DNA from 3 places in the Priestia sp. 3CA3 genome. Region 2 is predicted to be linked to each of the others. Evidence: riboswitches for the same ligand, from Rfam matches in the RefSeq annotation. Region 2 holds a riboswitch; each other region holds the start of a gene.

Region 1 (4,149 bases), on a different contig from region 2:
TAGCTATCATGATCATGTCGACGTCGTGAAACAATACAAAAAGAAGATTATCGCCTACAGCCTGCTGTCTGATCACCTTCAAAAGCAGTCCATAACAGCTGACCTAGCTTAAACCAGTCGCCTACAAGGCGGCTTTTTTAGTTTTTAGGTTTAGTTTGAAGTTACCTTATTTAAAAATACCAAACTTTAACATTAATTCTAATGCTATAACATAAATTAATAGAATTTTCTAAATTTTTAAGAGGTGATGGATAATGCTTTCTTTGTTAGGGTTTGGAATGATTGCTACTTTTCTTTCTTTTCAAGTGGGCCTTTGGGACAACTATTATCATGACAATTACAGCCATTTTAACGAACGCTGTTTCCCTTTAGACTTCTACTATAAAAAAAGGAAGCCGACTACCATAAGGCAATCGGCTCACACATGTAGGATATTGATTTAACACTAACAAAGTACAACACAACACTAGTAATTATATAATATATTTCATTATTTTGAAAGCGATTTCATATATATTTTTAAAAATATTTTGTTACTTGTTTTTTATAGAAAAAAACCACGTTTCAGCCAATTCGAAACGTGGTTCTTTTCTGTAAGGACTTGCCCTACAGGCTATAAATGTAAGTTACGTTCATTATAGCATGAGCCCATATACAGATTCCATGGTAATTACTGTATGATCTCGTTACGTTACGACTCGTTGTATTTTTCTGTCCATGTGCAGCGTATTCCATGGTTCGTCCTGTTCAGCTAGCCTTTTGATAAAGCCTTGTGAAGCCCAAAAAGGAATAGCGCCAGGTAAGAAAGGATGAGTATGCAGATACAGCGTGTCATAAAAATGACTTTGGGCAAATTGTTCAACTGCTTTTAACAGCTGCTGTCCAATGCCTAGACGCCGGTACGCTGGATCGACATAGCATTTTACAATCTCAGCTGCAGTTCTATGTTCATATCGCTCTTTTAATGCATGAAACCGTCCATCGTAAGCGTATAAACCAATGGTTCCAATTACTTGTTGATTTTCCGTAACAGCTGCAAAAAAAGCAGCGTCTTTCGCTTGAACGTAATGTTCATTAAAATGAAGCAAATCCACAGGAAGCTGATTTTTTTCCAGCATAGGAAATAGCTCATTCCGCATATTCATAACAAACTGAATCACTTCAGCATCCTTTTCTTTTACTTCTTTAATTTGATACATTTGTACTTCTTGCACGTTTACTGTCACATCCTTTTAACGATCATTGTATACTTTTTCTTTTCTCTGCTTATGCTGCACTGTTAACTACGGCGTTACGTCTAAATGCTGAGTCAGCATATAATACTCGCTTGGATTTGTTGTCCAGTTTTTCACTTTTTGATTATAAGCAACAACAATGTTTGGATGTACAATCGATGACGTCAGCATTTTTCTATTAATCAAAGCGGTTGCTTGTTTGGCTAACTGATCTCGTTTTGCGTCATCTACTGTTGAATTTAACTGTTCTATCATTTTTGTTAGCGTATCATCATTAATCCGGCTGGCATTTAAACCACCGCCGGGCAAATAGTTCGTACTTAAATAATAGCTGGCATCTCCTCTAGGTGCTGTGATAAGGCTGTACAATGCTAAATCCCAATCATCTTTTGCCATTACATATTCATCGCTATCTTCAACTAGGTGAATCTTAATAGTAATTCCTAACTCTTTGGTATTAGACTGTACAAGCTGAGCAATTAAAGGCAGTTCTGGCAAAGAACTGTATGTGACAAGAGAGAGCGATAGTGGCTTTCCATTTTTAATTGCTTTGTCATTTTTGATTTGATAGCCTGCTTTCTCTAAATATTTTTTAGCAGATGTCATACCTCTTTGCTCATTAGCAGTACTATCAGCAAAAGGAAATTGGGGTAAAAATGGACCTCGAGCCGCTGCCGCTTGATTGTTCATGATGCTGCTAACAATTTCTTTTCGGTTCAATAAGGTATCGATAGCTTTTCTTACATTTTCGTCTTTTAATGCGTCATTAGTTTGATTGTAAAGCAATAAATGGGTGCGCACACTAGGTACTCCACTTACTTTAAAAGACGGATCTGTTTGTAAAGTGCCCAAGCTTTCTAAAGGCGGGCGATAAATAATATCGGCTGTTCCAGATTGAAGAGCAGCAACTCGCGCATTAGCATCTTCGTTAAATCCAAAGATCGCACTTTTCAATTTCACTTTTCCACCCCAATAATTTTCATATCTTTCTAATTTTACTTGATTTCCTTGATCAAAAGACAAGACGCGAAATGGACCCGTACCAATGGGCTTCTTAGCTATATTAGAAGCATCAACATCTATAATAGCTGTATTTGGATGCACTAATTCAGAAGGAAATTTAGGCATTGGTTCTTTTAATGTAATTGTCAGCGCATGACTGTTCGCTTTCATTTCTTTAATATTTAAAGCGTTTTTCATCGCATAACTTTGGTCTATCGTTCTTTGAAGAGAAGACTTAACGGCATTTGCATCCAGCGCTTTTCCGTTTTGAAACATGATGTTCTTTCTTATCATAAATGTCCATGTAAGGCCGTTATCTTTCGTTTCCCACTTTTCAGCAAGCCAAGGCTTTATTTTTAAATCGTCGTTGATTTTAACAAGCGTCTCCCCTACTCCCCCACGAACTGCTGTATAATTATCGTCCGTATGAGGATCAAGCGTTGCAGATGTAAAATTAAATAAAAACGTCACACTTTTATCCGTTTTCTTTCTTTCTTTTATACTTACGCTCTCTTCATTAGGAGCGCAAGCAGTGAGGCAAAGTAACACGAGAAATATCATAGATACAAGTTTTTTATTATTTATCATTCATTTTTCCACCTTCTATTTTAATACACAAAAAAAAGCACTTCTAAAAAGAAGTGCTTGCCTTCACAACAAATTCAGATAAACGTATCCCTTGTTTATCGTATTTTTGATTCTGCCAAAACACCTCCCTATCCTCGTAGGTTATTGTGTGCTGCGATTTATGGCAGGTCTCCTGGCTTCAAGTCATTGCCTTATACCGCCTTCCCGTCTCTAAATAGACAGTGGCTTTTTGACATAAGGCTCCTTGTTACAGTGGCGGGACCGCTCCGGATTTTCACCGGATTCCCTTTTAAGGCAATTGAAAAACAATTGCCACCATAAAAGCTGGTTATTTAATTTAGTAGCGTGCTCTTGAAACTCTAGAAGTGGAAGCTGATGGTGAAATATCTTCATCATCAAATCCAGTGGCAATAACGGTTACCATCATTTCGTCCTTTAAATCTTCATTAATCACAGATCCAAAAATCATATTTAAGTCCTGATCAGAAGCGGACGTGACAATATCTGCTGCTTCCTGTACTTCGTAAAGACTCAGGCTGCTACCGCTCGTAATGTTCAGCAGCACGCCTCTTGCTCCATCAATGGATGCATCTAGCAGCGGACTAGAAATCGCTTTTTTCGCTGCTTCAATTGCTCGATCTGATCCCGAAGCTCGTCCGATACCCATAAGCGCAAATCCTTGATTAGACATAATTGTTTTTACATCAGCAAAGTCAAGGTTAATCAGCCCCGGAACAGCGATTAAATCTGAAATACCTTGAATACCTTGGCGAAGAACATTATCTGCTTCACGGAATGCTTCAAGCATAGGTGTCTTTTTATCAACGATTTCAAGCAAGCGGTCGTTTGGAATGACAATAAGGGTATCTACCGATTCATTCATCGCAGTAATACCGCCTACTGCTTGCTTGGTACGTTTATTTCCTTCAAACTTGAAAGGGCGAGTAACTACTCCAATTGTTAAAGCATTTAGTTCACGGGCAATTTGGGCAATAACCGGAGCTGCTCCAGTACCAGTGCCTCCACCCATGCCAGCTGTTACGAATACCATATCTGCGCCTTGCAGTACTTCTTGAATTTGCTCTCTGCTTTCTTCTGCAGCTTCTCTTCCTACTTCTGGATTAGCTCCTGCACCTAATCCTCGCGTTAATGCCGCACCAATCTGCATTTTCACATCTGCTTTAGATAAATTAAGCGCCTGAGCATCCGTATTAACGGCGATAAATTCTACCCCTTGTACACCATGTTCAATCATACGGTTAACGGTGTTATTTCCTCCACCGCCGACTCCAATTACTTTAATTCGCACTAATGGCGATACATC
Region 2 (4,149 bases):
TTCATAAAAGTATGATATATTTTTGAACATAAAAATACTTTTGTGTTTAAGCATCCAGCAAAAAAGGAATATCTTGTATAGGTTTCCGCTCGGTGTGACAACCTCAAACAGAAGAAGGAAGGTGGTAACTGAAAAGTCGTCAAATGCCCGTAGACAGCATAAATGAATAAGCAAATATAGGTAAAAAATTAATAAGTATGTTACAATACCTAGTGAGTTATGATAATGAATTTTACAATATGAAAAGACCATATGGGAAAAGATGAGAAAGGAAAGATACGAATGCCTAGATGGATAAAAAGAATGCTAATTGTATTTATTACAGTATTTACATTTGGGCTTGTCACTCCACCAGAATATTTATACGTTGATGATGCAAAAGCGGACAAGCAACATAAAGCAGGGTATGTAAGAGAAACAACTCCTGTCACAGCTGTTATAGAAGATATTCATTTGCCATATGAAGAACCAAAATATGAAGACGTTTCATCATTTGTTACGTATGCAATGGAATCAGCTGAAAAACAGTCAGTGGAAAAATTCGGAACAAAAATTGGTCCTGTCATTGAAGATGAATTTCGTCAAGCAGTGTTACCTAAAATTGAAGAAGTGCTGACCGACATTGGCACTGAACGTGAACAGTCAATTCAGAATCTCGAGATAAGCGAGCACCCTGCTGCTGGCTACGGTGAAAAGATTTTCCATGTATATGACCGGGAAACCGGTCAGGACTTAATACGGTTTCATGTACGGCGTGAAAATCCTCCAAAAGATGGATACTGGTTTAATTTTCACTATCATGCGGCCGCAGATAATTTTCAAAAGCATTATGATTTAGGGAAAATTTATTGGAACCGAAACATGCCGCCTAAGTGGTTCAGCTGATAATAGACACAACATTCTACAATTTCGAAATGTTAGCTTTTTTAAGCTAGCATTTTTTTACGTCTAAAACCGTTATGGTCTAAATAAGCTGAAACATTAGCACAACGATAAAAAAATCGTTTATAATGAAGTCAGACTTCTTACTATAGAATTGTAGGAAGGAACGAATAGACGCTGGAGGTAACACAATGAAACAATTTACGGAAGAAAAACAATTTCGCGAACAAATTAAGAATGAAACACTAAGCGTTGGGATTTTTACGACAACGTGGTGTCCTGATTGCAAACGTTTGGATATGTTTATTGATGAAATCGTTGACGAAAATACAGATAAAGCATGGTTTAAAATTGACAAGGATGAGTTTGAAGAACTTTCTGCTGAAAACAATGTAATGGGTATTCCTTCTCTTCTTGTATATAAAAACGGTGAAAAAATTGCGCACCTGCACAGTGCAAATGCTAAAACGCCTGAAGCGGTCCGTGAATTTTTAGCAACTCTTTAATTCCCTAAGCTGCGAGAGCATTCTCGCAGCTTTTTTTGTGAGAATGGCTATTTCCATTTTTCGATGAGTGGGGTATACTAGGACAAGTGAATAATCGTAAAGCAATAAGGTCTCAATTTAAAGATTGAGTGAAAAGGGAAGTCTGGTGAAAAACCAGCGCGGTCCCGCCACTGTAAGCGCTTTGTGCGTAAGTCAGGAGACCTGCCTTATTGTTAGCTGTGAAACCTTCGAGGAAGGGTGAAGCAGGGTAATGAACATACATATCAAGTATAGTGAACGGATTCTTTTCCTGCTTATCTTGACGTTACCTGCTTTGCTTTCAATTGAAAGTAAAGCTTTTTTATTTTGAAGCTGCTGCCGAGCAGTATACATAGTCAAAGCGGAAAAAACGGGATAGCGCTGCTTTTTGCATGATCATTTGCTTTTTCTTTAACGTGGAGGTTTCGTATTCACAATGAACAATATATAGGGGGAGTATTTAGATGAAAAAATGGCTTTCGTATTCCATTATTGCGCTGTTAGTCATCGTACTTGCTGCATGCGGTGCAGGCAGCCAAAGCAACAGTGATAAAAAAACGAAGCAAGATACAGAACAAACGTCACAAGCTGCGTTTCCAGTGAAGGTAAAAGACGCGCGTGATAAAGAAATTACGTTGAAAAAACAGCCTAAGAAAATTGTTTCATTAATGCCAAGTAATACGGAGATTGTATATGCCCTTGGCCTTGAAAAAGAATTAGTCGGTGTCACAAGCAACGATGATTATCCTAAAAGCGTAAAGAAAAAAGCGCAGGTGGGAGATATGAACGTTAATGCAGAAAAAGTTATTGCTTTAAATCCTGATTTAGTGCTGGCACACGCTTCAAGTATGGGCGTTTCAGATGAAGTATTTAAACAAATTGAAAGTGCGGGTATTCCGGTATTTGTTGTAAAAGATTCAACAACGTTTGATACGGTTTATGATTCTATTACGCAAATTGGTAAATTAACGGGTAAAACAAAAGAAGCTAATCAAACAATTAAAGACATGAAAGAAAAAGTAGCTTCAATTGAGAAAAAAGCAAAAACGATTTCAAAAGAAGATCGTAAAAAAGTATGGATAGAGGTATCGGGAGCTCCTGAGATTTATACAACAGGAAAAGGTACGTTCATGAACGAAATGCTTACTATGATCGGTGCTGATAACGTAGCGGCTAGTGAAAAGGGTTGGGTTAAGTTTTCTGAAGAGCAAGTTGTTAAGTTAAACCCTGACGTTATTATCGCAACGTATGATGCAGACAAAAATGAGATTATGAAGCGTCCCGCTTGGAGCAGCATGACTGCTGTAAAAGAGGGGAACATCGAAAAGGTTGATCAAAACAAAATCAACCGCTTAGGACCTCGTATTGTAGATGGCTTAGAGGACTTAGCAAAAGCAGTATACCCTGAGGTGTACAATAAATAAAAAGAGGGACCATATTCCAGTTCGAATTGAAAAGGGGATTGGTCCCTTTTCACATCTTAAAATTGAAGAACGGCCTGAGCTTTTAATCATGAAAACCGAGACTTCTTATAAAACATACAGCTCAGGCGTTTTAGGAACAGGCATCATGGAAACGGACACCTTTTACAATCGATTTGTTCATAAAGACTATTATTCAGATACTCCTTCTTTAGAGTATGAGCAATATTTGATGAAAGAAAATGTGCGCCATGAGCAAATCGTAGGGTTGATGACAGCGGTTTGGTTAAAAGAAAGAGCGGTTTACTGTTATGAAGGCTACGGAGTAAGAGTAGCTTCCGTGATAACGGCTGGAGTAGGAAACGCAGTGGATATTACAGCTGACGAAGCTGTTCCATTTTATTCCTCTCCCGGTACAATTAATATGTTTTTTTTCGTGGAAGGCACGCTTACGGATGCGGCGTTTTTACAGCTTTTTATTGCCGCTACAGAAGCCAAAACAAAAACGCTGTCACAGCTGGGTGTCATAGATCCAGCTACAAAGACGATTGCTACGGGAACATCTACGGACAGTATCTCAGTTGCAGCGTCTCAGCAAGGACCATTATATGAATATGCAGGCTCTATGACCGCTTTAGGTCAAGCGGTAGCCAAGCTGGTAAAAATAAGCTTAGAGCAGGCACTTAAGGAAAAGAGGTGAAGAAATGAGTATTGCACAAGCGATGATTGCACACCTGACAGCCATGACGATTGCTCTACTCATTGACCGAATCATAGGTGACCCAGAAAATTGGCCGCATCCCGTTCGCTGGTTTGGCAAGTGGATTTATTGGATGGATTCCAGATTAAATAAAGGCGCAGGAAAACGATTCAAAGGATTGCTTCTTGTGATAAGTATGGTGGTGCTCGCAGGAGTTATTCCTTTTTTATTCCTTCATGCTTTGTACGGAGTTCATTTTATACTAGGTGTTTTAGTAGAGGGCGTAATGATTGCGACTACTATATCCACTCGTTCCTTAAGCGAAGCTGCTTATAAGGTGCAAAAGCCGCTTCAGCTAGGAGATATGGAGAAAGCTAGATATGAAGTAAGCATGATTGTGGGACGAGATACGGATCGTTTATCAGAAGGAGAAATTGCCAGAGCGACGGTAGAGACCGTGGCTGAAAATACAAGTGATGGTATTACAGCTCCGCTTTTTTATGCATTTATAGGAGGAGGAGCCCTAGCCTTTTTTTACCGAGCTATTAACACATGCGATTCAATGGTTGGGTATAAAAATGACCGCTACTTTCTGTTCGGCTATTTTAGTGCAAAAACCGAT
Region 3 (4,149 bases), on a different contig from region 2:
TGTTTTTCAAATACACTTAAAGGAGGAAGTAAAGTGAATAAAAACGTCGAAATTGGTTCACTTATTATTCGTTTAGTATTAGGTTTTACATTTTTAGTACACGGCTTTCAAAAATGGCAAGGCGGGATTGAAAATACAGTAGGGTTCTTCGATAGCTTAGGAATCCCTGGTTTCATGGCATATATTGTGGCAACAATTGAACTTGTAGGTGGGGTTCTGATTATCCTTGGTCTAGCAACAAGAGTCGTAGCTGCTTTATTTGTGGCAGTTATGCTTGGCGCTATTTTTACAGCCAAGCTTAAAAGCGGATTCGTTGGCGGGTTTGAGTTTGATATTGCCTTAATTGCCATGTCTGCTCACCTATTTCTTGCAGGAAGCCAGTTCCTTGCTCTTGATAAAGTGGTATTTAAAAAGAAAGAAACTGCTTTTTCTCTTCAAGAAGAAAGCAGTAAATAAAAAAGAAAGCTTATACTCTCCCAATATAAGCTTTCAGGTTAGTCCCGCCGTTTGAGGCGGGCTTTTTTTATATTTGAAGCAGCAAATTCGCAAATAAAGAAGAACGCTCGGACAACGTATCAATTTGAATATGTTCATATTCTGCATGTATTCCTTTTCCGCATGCTCCTAATCCATCCAACGTGGGAATGCCAATGGCCGCTGTAAAATTGCCATCACTTCCGCCTCCAACAGCTGCTTCTTCTAATTTCATACCCAGTTTGGCCGCAATTGACTGAGCGCATTCAAATAACTCTTCCGTTTGTTTAGACTTAACCATTGGAGGACGGTTCATGCCTCCTGTTACTTCAATCTTAATCCCTTTTAAAATGGGCGTTAAATTCAAAATAATATCCGTCATACGTTTTGCTTCTTCTTCTGTAGAAACACGTAAATCCACGTGCGCTTCTGCATATTCCGGCACTACATTTGTACCGCTGCCTCCGGTAAATGTCCCAACGTTCACCGTTGTACCTTTTTCATAATCGGTTAAGCTCTGCAGAAAAATCACTTGGCGCGCTAGCTCTTCAATAGCATTGATTCCTTCTTTGTGGTGATTACCAGCGTGGGCTGCTTGTCCCCACACCTTTACGGTAAAAATCCCCGCTCCTTTGCGCGACGTTTTTAACGCACCTGAACCCGCCACCGCAGGTTCAGCTACTAGCACAGCTTCACTTCTTTGTGCTTCTTCTTCTATATATTTTTTAGAGGAAATTGATCCAATCTCTTCATCTGAATTGCAGAAAAACACAATTTTTTTATCCATTTCTAAGCCGAGCTCTTGAATCGCTTTAATTGCCCATATTGATTGCACAATGCCGCCTTTCATATCTAAAATTCCCGGACCATAAAGCTTGTTTCCTTCTGTTCTTAGACTCAGCCTTCCCTTTTCCCATACCGTGTCAAAGTGACCGATAATTAAAAGCTGCTTCTCTCCTTCTCCAATCGTAAATTTCAAATGGTTTCCTACTTCTTTTTCTTCTATGATTTCATACCCCACGCCTAAACGCTTCTGAAACAGCTGCGTTAAATACATTCCACACTGATCCACTAACTCTTTACAGTAGGACGGTGATTCTTTTTTCACAAATCCAACTAAATCTTCGAGCATCTCTTGTTCATGTTCTTTTAAATAACTAAATACGCTTTGTTCTACCATTACCTGACTCAAATCAATTCCTCCTCCAAACAACCCCTGCTGCTTGTGCATTCACTGCTTTTATTTATCGTACGTATGAGTATGTTCTACGTTTCACATAACGACCTTAAATTATCCTTAATTATAATGGTTTTCAGACAATTTTCCATCCTTAAAATACAGATAATACTTTAACTTATTCATAACTGACCGAAAATAGCCATAAACTTCAACAAATTTATACAAAAAAGCTTCAATCTTCAACAGATTAAAGCTTTCATTTTATTAATTGACATTTATTTTGATATTTTTCCCTTTTGACTTCACACTTACAAAAACAAACATAGACACTAAAAAAACAAACAAAATAACGCCAACCATTTCAAAGTTTACTTCGGCCCATGGATTAAAGAAAGTGAATGCTAAGTAGAAGGACACCCCGTATGCGAGGATAACAATAATCCAGCCCATCAAGCGGGAAGCAGATTGCCCAAACTTACTCGATTCATTCACCATTTTATGTACAATCAGTGAATCGATTGTATCTGTCAGCATCATACCAAACATAAATACTAGTCCTAATAAAAGCGGCGTATATTTGCCTGCGTTCCCTACAGCTAGAGACCACACGGCCGTTTGACTGACCGTTTCAGCCGCTAGGGCAAACAGCGCTCCTACAAGAATAATTAAAAAAGGATTCGTTGTTCCTTTTGCGATTTTCGGAATAAACTTCCCTTTTAACCCGCTCACCTGAAACTCTTCTTCTTTGTTTTTAGTTCGAAGCAAATGATATGTGTTTAATGTCCCAATCAGAAAGAGAGAGATGATAGATACCCAAGATGCAAAATGATCGAAATATGCTGGAAACGTAAAATTCTTCATCACTACGCCCAGCACCCCGGCCGTGACGGCCACCATTCCTCCATGACCGAGTGAAAACAGCGTTCCGACCCACGGGGCAAAACGGCTGCCCATTCGCCAATTATATCGGGTCTGGCCATCAATAAAAGCTAAGTGATCTGCATCTAATCCGTGCCTGATTCCTAATAAAAAGACAAGTAAAAAAACTGATAAACCTTCCATTTCCTACACTCCTTTTTTTAAAATAAAACGTAAAAAAGCCTCAATTCTATAGAAATTGAGGATGTGTCGGCATATGAAAATAAACAGTAATTGCTCACTGCGTACCTTGATACACCGCCTCTTTCCTAGAAGAGTCAAGTGTACAGAATAGGTAGGTCTCCTGGCTTGAGATCATCATTTTCTACCGCCTTCCCCGTTTTGAGTGACGATAAGATAGAAAACTCCCTGCTTACAGTGGCTGGACCGCTCGAGATTTGCACTCGATTCCCTGTTACCTCTTACGCTATGTAAGAGCACCTAAACTGTGCGAATGATTCATTTTCTTCCTCATTATACTAGTACTCCTTACAAATGAATAGAGAAAATTCAAATAAAAAAGCCCTGCTAAGCTTTACATGCTTAACAGGGCTTTTTAAAGCAATTAAACTACTTCTACCGTTACGTCTACGTTGCCGCTGATTGCTTTTGAATACGGGCAGTATGAGTGGGCTAGGTCTACATATTTTTTAGCTGTTTCTAAATCTAAGCCTTCGATATGAGCTTCAAGCGCTACAGCAATTTTTACTCCTTGATCAGCTTTATCTGGAAGCAGCTGAACCGTAGCTTTTACTTCACTGCTTTTAATTTCTACGTTATGTTTTTTCAACATAAATTCTAACGCACTGTTGAAACAAGCACTGTATCCAGCTGCAAATAGCTGCTCTGGGTTTGTTGCTGTTGTTGCTTCTCCACCAAGCGCTGGAGGTGTTGCAACGTCTAAATTAAAGATATTATCTAAAGAATGAACTTCTCCTGTTCTTCCACCTGTGTTAACGACTGTCGTTTCATATAAAGCTTTCATGTATAAATCTCTCCTCTTTTTTAGTAATTTTATTAAAATTTTTTATTTATCGTTTCTGTAATTTAATTGTACACAATTTAATTTTAAAAAACAAGTGTTAAATACATTAAAAATTTTCCAATAAAAAAAGCCGCGTATATGCGACTTTTTCTTAATAATATTGAGACTGTTCGTCATAAGCTGATTTTCGAAAAATAGACAAGTTGGTAATAGCCCTCATCAGTTTCGTATTAAATATAACATAATGAATAAACAGCGCCAGCACGCAGCCTAAAACGGCTCCTGTTAACACATCGAATGGATAGTGAACGCCAACCCATACCCGTGAAAATGCAATGAGTGCACCCATGACAACCCACATGCGCCCTGAACGTTTGAAATGCAGCCAAATGGTAAAAGTGATAACTAATGCAGATGTAGCATGATCGCTTGGAAATGAAGAATTCGCGGCGTGATCAATAAGCTGATTCACGTGGTGAGAGATAAACGGACGATCTCGATAAGCAAATAAACTAATCACTTTATTGATAATGACTCCTGTGGCACAAGCACATAAAGCTTGAAATGCTACAACACGGCTGCCGTTTTTATT

What was found. Region 2 has a riboswitch for cobalamin ahead of AC1VNJ_RS17685 (ABC transporter substrate-binding protein). Riboswitches for the same ligand answer to the same signal wherever they lie in the genome.
Region 1: another riboswitch for cobalamin. It lies ahead of nikA (nickel ABC transporter substrate-binding protein); the one in region 2 lies ahead of AC1VNJ_RS17685 (ABC transporter substrate-binding protein).
Region 3: another riboswitch for cobalamin. It lies ahead of AC1VNJ_RS23340 (HoxN/HupN/NixA family nickel/cobalt transporter); the one in region 2 lies ahead of AC1VNJ_RS17685 (ABC transporter substrate-binding protein).

Annotation. Positions count from the first base shown of each region.
Region 1 is NZ_JBXENJ010000009.1:100,181-104,329, forward strand. Features, by position in the region: gene AC1VNJ_RS21880 (YfmQ family protein) at 1-112, shown strand, start outside; gene AC1VNJ_RS21885 (GNAT family N-acetyltransferase) at 687-1,214, opposite strand; gene nikA (nickel ABC transporter substrate-binding protein) at 1,284-2,825, opposite strand; cobalamin riboswitch at 2,970-3,160, opposite strand; gene ftsZ (cell division protein FtsZ) at 3,163-4,149, opposite strand, start outside.
Region 2 is NZ_JBXENJ010000006.1:245,128-249,276, reverse strand. Features, by position in the region: gene AC1VNJ_RS17695 (YpjP family protein) at 283-885, shown strand; gene AC1VNJ_RS17690 (thioredoxin family protein) at 1,074-1,388, shown strand; cobalamin riboswitch at 1,479-1,611, shown strand; gene AC1VNJ_RS17685 (ABC transporter substrate-binding protein) at 1,871-2,830, shown strand; gene AC1VNJ_RS17680 (adenosylcobinamide amidohydrolase) at 2,919-3,527, shown strand; gene cbiB (adenosylcobinamide-phosphate synthase CbiB) at 3,532-4,149, shown strand, end outside.
Region 3 is NZ_JBXENJ010000011.1:91,772-95,920, forward strand. Features, by position in the region: gene AC1VNJ_RS23330 (DoxX family protein) at 34-456, shown strand; gene AC1VNJ_RS23335 (M20 family metallopeptidase) at 524-1,687, opposite strand; gene AC1VNJ_RS23340 (HoxN/HupN/NixA family nickel/cobalt transporter) at 1,919-2,716, opposite strand; cobalamin riboswitch at 2,850-3,032, opposite strand; gene AC1VNJ_RS23345 (organic hydroperoxide resistance protein) at 3,138-3,557, opposite strand; gene AC1VNJ_RS23350 (undecaprenyl-diphosphatase) at 3,709-4,149, opposite strand, start outside.